DNA from 4 places in the Lysinibacillus sp. NPDC097162 genome. Region 1 is predicted to be linked to each of the others. Evidence: riboswitches for the same ligand, from Rfam matches in the RefSeq annotation. Region 1 holds a riboswitch; each other region holds the start of a gene.
The links. A riboswitch is a leader RNA that binds a small molecule or an ion and turns the genes downstream of it on or off. The one in region 1 is predicted to bind S-adenosylmethionine.
Positions count from the first base shown of each region.

Region 2: another riboswitch for S-adenosylmethionine. It lies ahead of metK (methionine adenosyltransferase); the one in region 1 lies ahead of ACIQXW_RS21470 (cyclase family protein).
Region 3: another riboswitch for S-adenosylmethionine. It lies ahead of ACIQXW_RS22975 (bifunctional homocysteine S-methyltransferase/methylenetetrahydrofolate reductase); the one in region 1 lies ahead of ACIQXW_RS21470 (cyclase family protein).
Region 4: another riboswitch for S-adenosylmethionine. It lies ahead of ACIQXW_RS13835 (O-acetylhomoserine aminocarboxypropyltransferase/cysteine synthase family protein); the one in region 1 lies ahead of ACIQXW_RS21470 (cyclase family protein).

Region 1 is NZ_JBIWDT010000007.1:172,073-175,231, forward strand. Features, by position in the region: gene ACIQXW_RS21455 (methyltransferase domain-containing protein) at 1-117, opposite strand, end outside; gene ACIQXW_RS21460 (VOC family protein) at 190-633, opposite strand; gene ACIQXW_RS21465 (YuzC family spore coat inner layer protein) at 888-1,193, shown strand; SAM riboswitch class I at 1,302-1,403, shown strand; gene ACIQXW_RS21470 (cyclase family protein) at 1,650-2,387, shown strand; gene ACIQXW_RS21475 (DedA family protein) at 2,459-3,055, opposite strand.
Region 2 is NZ_JBIWDT010000003.1:23,095-26,253, forward strand. Features, by position in the region: gene pckA (phosphoenolpyruvate carboxykinase (ATP)) at 1-817, opposite strand, end outside; SAM riboswitch class I at 1,020-1,138, shown strand; gene metK (methionine adenosyltransferase) at 1,394-2,590, shown strand; gene ACIQXW_RS14725 (gamma carbonic anhydrase) at 2,952-3,159, opposite strand, start outside.
Region 3 is NZ_JBIWDT010000010.1:25,982-29,140, reverse strand. Features, by position in the region: gene hemG (protoporphyrinogen oxidase) at 1-901, shown strand, start outside; SAM riboswitch class I at 1,027-1,126, shown strand; gene ACIQXW_RS22975 (bifunctional homocysteine S-methyltransferase/methylenetetrahydrofolate reductase) at 1,217-3,064, shown strand; gene metH (methionine synthase) at 3,057-3,159, shown strand, end outside.
Region 4 is NZ_JBIWDT010000002.1:362,623-365,781, reverse strand. Features, by position in the region: gene scpC (succinyl-CoA:acetate CoA-transferase ScpC) at 1-192, shown strand, start outside; gene ACIQXW_RS13840 (glycerol-3-phosphate acyltransferase) at 408-1,049, opposite strand; SAM riboswitch class I at 1,207-1,320, shown strand; gene ACIQXW_RS13835 (O-acetylhomoserine aminocarboxypropyltransferase/cysteine synthase family protein) at 1,434-2,735, shown strand; gene ACIQXW_RS13830 (hypothetical protein) at 3,144-3,159, shown strand, end outside.

The DNA of each region.
Region 1 (3,159 bases):
ATCTAAAATACGCGCCCCAGCTTGTAATGTTTTTGCCCATTCAACCACCTCATCACTTGGGTTACCAAAAGCATAATGCGTATCCGCTAAGTAATCTTTCTCCCAAAACGGTTTCACTATACCATCTCCTCTATCGGTTAATTTAAAAAAACGTGCTTTGACAAAACTTCATCAAAGCACACTGACAATCTATTGCGTAATAATTAACATGTCATTTTCATCAAATTGCCACATATCACCGTGTGCAACTTCCCAATAAAAGCCGTTTGGGTCTTGGAAATAACCGCTATAGCCTCCCCAAAATACTGTTTCAGGCTCCTTTACAATATTCGCTCCAGCTTTTTTTGCTAACAAAAATACTTCATCGACTTCTTCTTTAGACTTTCCATTATAGGCAAGTGTAATGCCATTAAAGCCATTCCCTACAGCAGGTGGATTCGCTTCATCAATATCCTTTACTAAGCGCTCAATTGGGAATAAAGATATTTTTGTTCCTGCATTATTAAAAAAAATAACATCTGGATTTGTTTCATCCCCATAAACGACTACTTCAAACCCAAGCCCATCACGATAAAATGCCAGCGATTCTACCATATTTTTCACACCCAATGTAATTAAGTTTAAACGATTCATCCCATCTGCCCCTTTTCTACGGTATCTAATACTTATTCTACTTTTTTAATTAATTTCCCTTTATCTCACGTTCCATATAAAAGATGTTCTTCAACACAAAACATAATGCCGCTACATAAGATACACTAAGATATTAGCCATGGATTGGAGGAATTCTGCTGTATTACAATCCTTATCCGTATTATGTTTATCAATATCCACATTGGGGCACTTCTAATACGCCTTTACCGCATCATTTGCCGGGACAGCTTGCGATGCCCACATCCCCAAACCCAAATCCGTACCCGCCTATTAATACGTTGAAGTTGAAAACATCTGCCAAACAAATTCAGCCAATTATGCAGCAGGCCCAATTACTGACAGAGAAAATTGAAGGGTCTGATCAATTTGCACATGATCTTAAAAATGCCGCACAGCTTTCCAAGCAAGATGAAGTACAAAAACTCATTTCTTCAGCTGGCGTTACGGCGAAGTTTGAAGCGAAATATACGCCAGATAATATTCGAATTGTATTATCAGAAGGTGGGTGCTGTAGTATAGCGGTAATTTTATATTGGTAAGGGAAAAGCTTCTTATTTTTTATAACCATGCACTCCTATAGAACTTGTAAACTTTTTATGATTATGCTAAAGTATTTGGTATTACTATTTCTGAAAATTCATATATTTTTCTTATCAAGAGAGATGGAGGGATTGGCCCTATGAAGTCTCAGCAACCAGTCTTAGGCATGGTGCTAATTCCAATTTGCGAAATTCGCAAGAAGATGAGGAGACTGACTTCAGTTACACGAGAGTCCTCTTCTACAAGGAGGGCTCTTTTTTTATTTTATTTTAAACAAGAGTTAATTTCATAATAGTTTTTCTAAAAGAAATCACGAACATTTTAATGGAGCAAAAGGCGGCTCGGGGCTTGCACGTGGAAAGCGTCTGCCTAAAGCGTAATTTTTATCTCTTCAATGTTCGTATGTAATGATGAAATTAATTCACTACTCATAATAAAGAAAGCAGGGAATAAAAATGACAAATGAACTTTTACAAGCATTGCAGTTATTAAAATCTAAGCAATGGGTTGACTTAACACACACATTTGGACCTAACTCGCCTCATTTTTTTATGTTTGAAGATGCCAAATTTGAAACGCTCTTTTCGCATAATGACGGCTTCTTTGCACAACAATTTACGTTTCCCGGGCAATATGGAACACATATCGATCCACCTATCCACTTTGTTTCAGATACACGCTACTTAGACGAATTAGAATTAAAAGAACTTGTCCTACCGCTAATTGTTATTGATAAGTCCAAGGAAGCTAAATCGGACAATGACTTCACGTTAAGTGTACAAGATATTTTAGATTTCGAAGCAGAATATGGAGAAATTGAAGCAGGTACATTTGTTGCTCTGCGAACTGATTGGAGTAAACGCTGGCCTGATAAGGATTTATTTAATAATAAAGATAAAGATGGTCATAACCATATTCCAGGTTGGGGATTAGAAGCGTTGCAGTTTTTATTTACAGAACGGAACATCAATGCAATAGGTCATGAAACGTTCGATACAGATTCAGCGGCAGATTTCCGTAAAAATGGAACGCTTGATGGCGAATACTTTGTACTAGATCAGGATACATATCAAATTGAACTGATGACGAATTTAGATAAGCTACCAGCAAAAGGAGCAGTCATTTTCAATATTGTGCCAAAGCCTGAAAAAGCATCTGGATTCCCTGTACGTTCATTTGCTATTTTGCCTTAATTCAATACAAAAATGGTCTGCCTCAAATGTCATATAACATTTGCAGCAGACCTTCTTTTAACATGCGATATTCATTTAATCGTATTTCTTTTTTTAAAAATATAGTACACAATCAGCATTATTACTATAAACAGCAATATAGCAAAGAGGCTGTATTGGGATAAATACATACCAACAAAACGCCACTTATTTCCTAGCTCTTTCCCTAAAGTAATAAATGTGAAAGTCCATACTATTGCACCTGCATACGCATAAACAGCAAACTTTTTATAAGGATAATTATTAATGGCTGCAATATATGCTGTAAGGTGACGAACGCCAGGTATAAAGTATCCAATTAATAATAATACAGGCCCTATCTTTTCAAACAATTTTTTCGTAAACTCAATTTTTTGTGCAGTTATATAAATTTTTGGCCCATATTTTTGTAATAACGGCAAACCGAATCGACGACCAACAAAGTAGCTGAGGGTGATGCCTCCTGCAGCTCCCACCGCAGCACTTATTAATGCAGGAATATGCTCTAAATTTTCTCGATAAACATTATACCCTACATAGGTTAAAAAAATTTCATCAGGAAGTGGCAGCCCGACAATCCCTCCAACTAGTATAAGAATAATCCCAAAATACCCGTAATGTTCAATAAGAGATTGCACGTGATGCACCATTTTTTACCCCACCTAAAGCCTTAATTTTCCCATTATCTTAGCTTAACATAAGCCTCTTAAAGTCAATTATTTCTAACAATCACTTTTGCATAGGTTTAATCATT
Region 2 (3,159 bases), on a different contig from region 1:
TTGCATAGCAACCACCTTCAATGTTGAATACGCCGTTGTCAGACCAGCCGTGCTCATCGTCACCGATTAATTTGCGGTCAGGGTCAGCTGATAAAGTTGTTTTACCAGTACCAGATAAACCGAAGAATAATGCCACATCGCCAGCTTCACCTACGTTTGCTGAACAGTGCATTGATAGGATGCCTTGTTGTGGTAATAGGTAGTTCATAATACCGAAAATAGATTTTTTCATTTCACCAGCATATTCAGTACCACCGATTAGGATGATTTTCTTTTCAAGTGATACAATAATGAATGTTTCAGAAGATGTACCATCGATAGCTGGATCTGCTTTAAAGTTAGGAGCTGAGATAACTGTGAAGTCAGCAACATGAGAAGCTAATTCTTCTTGTGTTGGACGGATAAATAATTGATGGGCGAAAAGATTATGCCAAGCATATTCATTGATTACTTGGATGCTTAATTGTGAATCTTTGTCAGCACCAGCAAAACCGTTGAATACGAATAATTCGTCACGTTCTTTTAAGTATTTAACTACTTTTACATATAAGTTATCGAACACTTCCGAAGAAATTGGTTGGTTTACTTTACCCCAGTCAATTTTATCTTTTGTGCTTTCTTCTTCTACCGTATATTTATCTTTAGGTGAACGACCAGTGTATTTGCCAGTTTCTGCACGAACTGCGCCATCTACTGTTAACATAGCCTCACCACGAGATGTAGCTTTTTCCGCTAATTGTGGTACTGAAAGTTGAACGTTAATGTTCCCGCCGTTTAATAATTCCTTCAGTTCGTTTGCAATTTCTACTGAATTCATCGATTAAATACCATCCTTTTTTATAGTATTCCCTTGAGTTTGAGGGAGTTTTTCTTAATTTCAAAAATAGTATAACACAATTGCTTTAATAATCTATACTAATTCAAAAATTATTTTCGTGTTTTAAATAACTTTCAACAAAAAGTCATAAAATAATTGACAACGTTCGACCTTTTACGTAAGATGAGGAATTGAACGGATACTCTTATCCCGAGCTGGTGGAGGGTCAGGCCCTGTGAAACCCGGCAACCTGCATGAACTATTTCACGACATGCGCTGGTGCCAACCTGATGCAAGGGGAAAACCCTTGAACGATAAGAGTGAAAGGTTACGAAGTCATTATTCCTTTCCTCATGTAAAGTACGTGAGAAAAGGATTTTTTTTATTTTCATAATGAATGTAAAGGTAAGTATATACAATTCTTTCCTTATTATAATGACGGATCTTTCGAAATCCTCATGTTAAAAGCAACAACGGCTTGAAAGTTCTATCCTTCAGGAGCGAACTTGACATGGGTAATGAGTACCGTATTAATTTCGCAAATGCTATTTGTAAGAGTAATAGGAGGAAAATCAAATGACAAACCGTCGATTGTTTACATCAGAGAGTGTAACAGAAGGACATCCCGACAAAATTTGTGACCAAATTTCGGATGCCATTTTAGATGCCATTTTAAAAGAAGATCCAAATGCACGTGTAGCGTGTGAAACAACTGTAACAACAGGATTAGTATTAGTAGCAGGGGAAATCACTACTTCTACTTATGTAGATATTAAAGGTATCGTGCGTGATACAGTAGCAGAAATCGGCTATACACGTGGTAAATATGGCTTTGATGCTGAAAACTTAGCAGTACTAGTTGCAATTGGTGAACAATCACCAGATATTGCCCAAGGTGTAGACCAAGCATTAGAAGCGCGCGAAGGTTCTATGACTGATGCAGATATTGAAGCTATTGGCGCAGGTGACCAAGGTTTAATGTTCGGTTACGCTTGTAACGAAACACCTGAGTTAATGCCTTTACCTATTAGTTTAGCGCATAAATTAGCTCGTCGTTTAACAGAAGTACGTAAATCAGGTGAACTAGCATATTTACGTCCAGACGGTAAAACACAGGTGACAATTGAGTATGATGAACACAACATCCCAGTTCGTGTCGATACTATTGTTATTTCAACACAGCATGATGAAGAAGCATCACTTGAACAAATTCAATCAGACTTAAAAGAGTTAGTAATAGCACCAGTAGTACCTAGTGAGTTATTAGATGCTCAAACGAAATATTTCATCAACCCAACAGGTCGTTTTGTTATTGGTGGACCTAAAGGAGATGCTGGACTTACTGGGCGTAAAATCATCGTTGATACATACGGTGGCTATGCACGTCATGGTGGTGGTGCATTCTCTGGTAAGGACGCTACAAAAGTAGACCGTTCAGCTGCATATGCTGCTCGTTATGTGGCAAAAAATATTGTTGCTGCAGGTTTAGCAGAACGTGCTGAAGTCCAACTTGCTTATGCCATTGGTGTAGCACAACCAGTATCAATCGCAGTAGATACATTTGGTACAGGAAAAGTAAGCGAAAGCGAAATCGTACAATGGGTTCGCGAACTATTTGATTTACGTCCAGCAGGCATCATTAAAATGCTAGATCTACGTCGCCCAATTTACAAACAAACGGCTGCTTATGGTCACTTTGGCCGTACAGATTTAAATGTGCCTTGGGAAAATACGGACAAGGCAGATGCATTAAGAGAAAAAGCAAGTCTATAAGCTATTTTGTAAAGAGCATTCGAATATGTGGTAAACATATGCAAATGTTTTATTGAAGGGGCTACGTAATGGCCCCTTTCTAACTTGCTTCAGCATTCACACCCCACTTCTAAAGGTTGGATTTGAATGCTGAAGCAAGTTAAAGGCCCAGACGGATGTCATAGATTTTCTAAGGCGCTTTTAGAGCGTGCTGTAAAAATTTGGATGAAATGATGCCTAGGCGTAATTGATTGCAAAAAAATTCGCGTCTTTCCGTTTACCTTGGAAGGAAATCGCGAATTTATTTTTTATCCTATATAACTTTGTTTATTACTAGAGCACTTACACCTATATCGCAGCCCGCGTATTTTTAGGGCATCCATTATTTTTGAAGAGATTTGTAATATTGACCTTTTTCGGCGTATTCTCTAACGATACGTTCCATGTCTTCTTTATCTTCAGCATTTAATTCACGTACAACTTTTGCTGGACGACCTAATGCTAAGCAATTAGGAGGAATGACTTTACCTGGAGGTACAAGACTACCCGCACCAATAAATGCACCTTCTCCTATCTCTGCCCCATCCAAC
Region 3 (3,159 bases), on a different contig from region 1:
TCAAATAGCGCCAGTATTAGCAGGAGTATATTCTGGTGACCTACATCAACTTTCGATTGCTTCTACATTGCCGTACTTAATCGATTATAAAAATGAATACGGTAGCATCATCAAGGGGTTTGATGCAAATCGCGAACAATTTATGAAAGCTTCCAATAAAAAGTTTATTTCGTTTAAAAAAGGCTTATCATCTCTAATTGACCGCCTTGAAGAAACGTTAACAGAAGTAGAAATTATTAAAGGTGTAGCAACAACAAGTGTAAAGAAACATGAAGGGCAATATACAATTACATTAGCAAATAGTAGAAAGCTTGAGGCTAATCACGTTGTTCTAGCGTTGCCCAATGAAGCGGTGCAAAGCTTATTACAGGACCCATCGTTAGATCATTATTTTAAGGAATTTACTACAGCTTCTGCAATAACAATTTACTTAGGTTTTGATGTACCGGATGCAGTGCTACCAGCAGATGGAACGGGTTTTATTGTGTCACATAATTCAAATGTCCAATGCAATGCAGCAACTTGGACAAGTCGAAAATGGAAGCATACATCTGCTAATAGTAAATTGCTTGTACGACTCTTTTATAAGAGCATCAATCCTGCGTATGAAAAATTACGTAAGATGACAGATGAAGAACTAGCTGCTGTCGCATTAGACGATGTAAAGAAAAGTTTAGGGATTGATGAAAAGCCAACTGTAGTTAATGTTGCGAAATGGATTGATCAAATGCCAAAATACGATTTAGCACATCATGAGGCATTGAAGGGCTTAACAGCTGAGCTTGCAGAAAGGTATCCAAATTTATCGATTGCAGGCTGTTCTTATTTCGGAGTAGGCATTGGTGCTTGTATTCAAAATGGTAAAAAAATAGGCGAAGAGCTTGGAGAAAAACTAGTATAACGGTAAAACAAATGCGGAAATTTTATATTTTTCTGGAGAAATCTCCTTTGTTAAGTGAAATAGTCTTGACTCTATCGCCTGTAAACGATATGATTCTTTTAATTATTTGAAAAATTCATACTACATTCTTATCGAGAGAAGCCGAGGGACTGGCCCTATGAAGCTTCAGCAACCAACTAATGTCAGGTGCTAAATCCAGAAGACCTTTTTGGTCGAAGATGAGAAGGAAAAACAATTACGATTCGTTAAAGCCTTCTTTTTTTAAAAGAAGGCTTTTTATATTTTTGGATACAAGGAAAGTGAGGGTTACGTTTTATGGGATTGCTAGAAAAGTTAAAATCACATGTATTAACTGCAGATGGTGCTATTGGTACTGTATTATATGGCTACGGCTTGGAGTACTGCCATGAAGAAATGAATGTACAGAGACCGAAGTTAATTGAAAAAATCCATAAAGAATATATTGCTGCTGGTGCAGATGTGATTCAGACAAATACTTACGGTGCTAATGCGATTAAATTAGCACGCTACGGTTTAGAATCGCGAGTTCAGCAGTTTAATGAAGCTGCAATCACGATTGCGAAACGTGCTGCAGCAGATGGCGGACAATTTGTGTTAGGCACAATTGGAGGCATCCGTGGTATTCGTAAAAGTGATGCAACGTTAGAGGAAATTTTATCGACAGTTGAAGAGCAAGCAAATGTGTTACTTGCAGGCAATCCAGATGGCCTTTTACTTGAAACGTATTATGATTTCGAAGAGTTAAGCGCAACGTTGAAAATGTTACGTGCCAAAACAAAGCTACCAATTATTGCGCAGGTGTCGATGCATGAACCGGGCGTGTTACAAAATGGAATGGCATTAAATCAAGCATTGCACGAGTTAGAGGCTCTTGGTGCAGATGTAGTAGGCGTAAATTGTCGTTTAGGACCGCATCATACAATTCAAGCATTTGAAGGAGTTGAGCTTCCTGAAAAAGCATTTATGTCTGCATATCCAAATGCATCCTTGCTAGATTTAGAGGATGGGCGTGTCGTATATGAGTCAGAAGCTGATTATTTTGGTCGTGCCGCAGTTGCACTGGTTGACCAAGGTGTTCGTTTAATCGGTGGTTGCTGTGGTACAACACCAAAGCACATAGCAGCAGCGAAAAAATATTTAGAAGAGTTAACACCTATTGAAGAAAAGTTAGCAAAGCCTGAAAAAGTACAGGTTGTACGTGAAGCAGAGCCTGCGACGTATGAGCCATTGCACGCGAAGGTAAAGCGCGAGCGTTCGGTTATCGTGGAGTTAGACACACCGAGGCATTTAGAAATTGACGGCTTTATTCAAGGTGCGAAAAAATTATATGAAGCAGGCGCTGATGTAGTGATGATGGCAGATAATTCACTTGCATCGCCCCGCATTAGTAATGTGGCAATGGGTGCGTTATTGAAGGAAACGCACGGTGTCCGACCGTTAACGCATATAACGTGCCGTGACCGTAATTTAATTGGATTACAGTCACATTTAATGGGCTTAAATGCACTTGGCATTCATGATATTTTAGCGGTTACTGGAGATCCGACTAAGGTAGGTGATTTCCCAGGAGCCACAAGCGTTTATGATGTATCTTCTATGGAGCTAATCCAGCTGATTAAACAGTTAAATGACGGTATTTCATTTTCCGGAAAGCCACTTCGTAAAAAGGCAAACTTTTCTGTAGCGGCAGCATTTAACCCAAATGTACGTGTACTAGACCGAGCAGTAGCTCGACTAGAGAAAAAAATAGAGCATGGTGCGGATTACTTTATTTCTCAACCAGTTTATACGAAAGAAAAAATCATTGAAATTTATGAGGCAACAAAGCATTTAGATGCACCAATTTATATTGGTATTATGCCAGTAACGAGCTATAAGAGCGCTGAGTTTTTACACCATGAAGTACCAGGTATCAAACTATCTGACGATGCACTGTCACGCATGAAGGCATGTGGTGAAGATAAGGAACGTTCAACATTAGAAGGGATTGCAATTGCTAAAGAGTTAGTAGAAGTAGCTGCAGAGTATTTCAATGGTATTTACTTAATTACACCGTTTTTACGCTATGATATGACGCTAGAGTTAATGAAATTTATTGAGCAATTGGATGAACAGAAAAAAGGGGTAAGTATAGATGGCTAAGCACTTGATTGAAGAGCAACTAGAGAAACGAATATTAATTCTGGATGGCGCAATGGGTACAATGCTTCAAAATGAAAACTTATCAGCAGAAGATT
Region 4 (3,159 bases), on a different contig from region 1:
AAAGAGCGTGTCGGTCTAATCATTGAAAACTGTGCGCATCCAGATTATAAAGAGCAATTATGGGCGTACTTTAATGACGCAAATGAAGCAACAGGTGGTCACCATACACCGCATGATTTAGAAAAAGCACTTTCTTGGCATGTGAATTTAGCAAAGAACGGTACAATGCTAGATCCATCATTTGCTAAATAATATATTTAAAAAGTGTTAGATTGACTGCTATCAATCTAACACTTTTTGCTATGCGTTGATGTCTGCTTCTGCGGATGCATTCCACGGGTACACAATCAGCCGTAATCGTCGCTGCCACGCTGTCAGTTGCGTCTTAAGTTTGTACTGTAGCCGAGTAGTCACACCTCTCGTTACCACCAACTAGAGTCCTCAAAGATATGTCTCATCCTCTTGGTTTATACTGACTTTTTAAAGGCAGATGTTACTTTCGGTTCTGTTCCTTGGAATAGCCTTTTAATATTTTCAATATGCAAAATGAACGCTATGCATAAAAGTAGAATGGAAATAATAGTTGGGCCAATTCCAGGTATCCATAAATAAGTTGCCGTACAAAATACAATATAAAATTCTAACACACCGACGATTAAATAGTTTGTAGCAAAAGATAAAATCACAAATAATATAAGTGCACATAAAGCAATTTTCCAATCGACAGCAAGTAAAATCCCAATAATGGAGGCAGTACCTTTGCCACCTTTAAAGCCCATATGGAATGGGAAATTATGCCCTAAAATAACACTAGCAGCCATTGTATAGATTAAGAGCCACGTTTGTATTTCAGTGAATTGTGATGCATTAGAAGAAAAGTAGTAGATGGCACAGAGAATAGCACCGACGCCTTTACCAATATCAATTAGCGCCACTAATAGGCCGTATTTCCAGCCAAGAGAAAGCGTTGCGTTCGAGGCACCAGCATTGCCATGCCCAGTCTTTTTTAAATCTACACCCGATAGAAATTGTGCTACTTTAGATCCGTGGATACAGCCGATTAAATAACCGATGATAATAATAATAAAAAAAATAATGGCTTTTTCCATAAAAAATGCTCCTTTCATTTTTATTTTTTAATATAGTGTATGTGCTCTTATTACGTAAGTTAGCAGACAGAAGTTTCAGAAAAAAATAAATTTTACTGTTGACAGAAAAAAAGTCTATGTTTATACTGTGTAACAACGATGGAAATTGAATCACATACTCTTATCAAGAGCGGCGGAGGGATAGGCCCTATGATGCCCGGCAACCAGTGAGTGACAAACTTGCTAAGGTGCTAATTCCTACAGATTCTTACTTGGATCTGGCAGATAAGGGGAGGAAAACTTGCAACCGCAACCCTCTTCTTAACTGAAGAGGGTTTTTGTTTTCTACACATAAATCCTCCTCATCTCCGGTACCATCGTAAAACCATTAAGGAGGAAGAAAATATGTCGAATTTCAAACCAGAAACATTACTATTACACGGTGGTCAAGAGCCTGACCCAGTGACAGGTTCTCGAACTGTACCAGTGTACCGTTCAACAGCTTTCGTATTTAAAGACACTGCTCATGCGCAACGTCTTTTTGCATTAGAAGAAGCGGGCAATATTTACACACGTATTACAAATCCAACTGTAGATGTTTTTGAAAAACGCGTCGCTTTACTGGAAGGCGGTACAGCAGCAGTAGCACTTTCATCAGGTGCAGCAGCTATCGCATTTTCAATTTTAAATCTAGCAAGTGCAGGGGATGAAATCGTAGCAGCAAGCTCTTTATACGGAGGAACATATAACTTATTAGCAAATACACTACCAAACTACGGTATTAAAACAATTTTTGTAGATGAAACAAACCCTGAGAACTTCCGATCTGCGATTAATGAAAACACAAAAGCAGTGTTTGCTGAAATTTACGGCAATCCAAGTTTAAAGGTTTTAGATGTAGAAGCAGTAGCAACGATTGCACATGAAAATGGCTTGCCATTAATTATTGATAGCACATTTGCTTCACCATATGGCGCAACGCCAATCGACTTTGGTGCAGATATAGTTGTTCACTCAGCAACAAAATGGATCGGCGGTCATGGTACAACTTTAGGTGGCGTAGTTGTAGATGCTGGGAAATTTGATTGGACACAAGGTAGATTCCCTAGATTTACAGAGCCAGACACATCGTATCATGGATTGCGATACGGTATTGATACTGCAGCGGCTGCATTTGCCACAAAACTGCGTGTGCAATTACTACGTGATTTTGGTCCAACATTAAGTGCTGATGCCGCCTTTAACTTACTACAAGGTTTAGAAACGCTTCATTTGCGCATTCCTAAACATAATGAGAATGCGTTAGCAGTTGCTGAATATTTACGTAACCACCCATCCGTGGAATATGTAAACTATAATGGATTAGAGGAGTTTGCTTCCCATGACTTAGCGAAGAAATACTTGAAAAATGGCTTCGGTTCAGTGCTTACATTTGGCATTAAAGGTGGACGAGAAGCAGGTCGTCAGCTAATAGACAGCGTGAAACTATTCTCGCATGTAGCAAACGTTGGAGATGCAAAATCGTTAATTATTCACCCAGCATCTACAACCCATCAACAATTATCTGCTGAGGAACTAATCCAAACTGGCGTATCCGAGTCGCTCATTCGCTTATCAATCGGTTTAGAGGCAGTTGAGGATATTATTGCAGACTTAGAACAAGCAATTGCACAAGTAACACCTACTGAGCAAAAAGTAGAAGCTTAATATAAATTGATAAATTAGGTTCATGTCGTAGCGTTAACGTATTTTCTCATTCGAAGTACCTCATTTGGTAATGCGTATAACGTTGCTACATCAATCATTACCTCATTCGGTAAGTTAACTGAAATTTCCTATAAATAATACCTAGTATTTTTATAAGTATTGTTGACTTGATTAAAACCATGCTATATACTAGGGATTAAGTTAAATGTTCGAATGGCTACCAACCTAGAACAATTTTAAAGATTGTCGATGTTACGTAATTCTAAATACCGCTACAGTTTAGGCGGTAACAATCAATTTGTTTTCATAAGTGCTCCCCCACTTTTGAATAAATATATGAAAAGAGTGTAGCTACATAGCCAGTAGCTACGCTCGCATTAAAAAACTGATCGAAAAGGAGTGTTTTAAATGGGAAATGTTTATC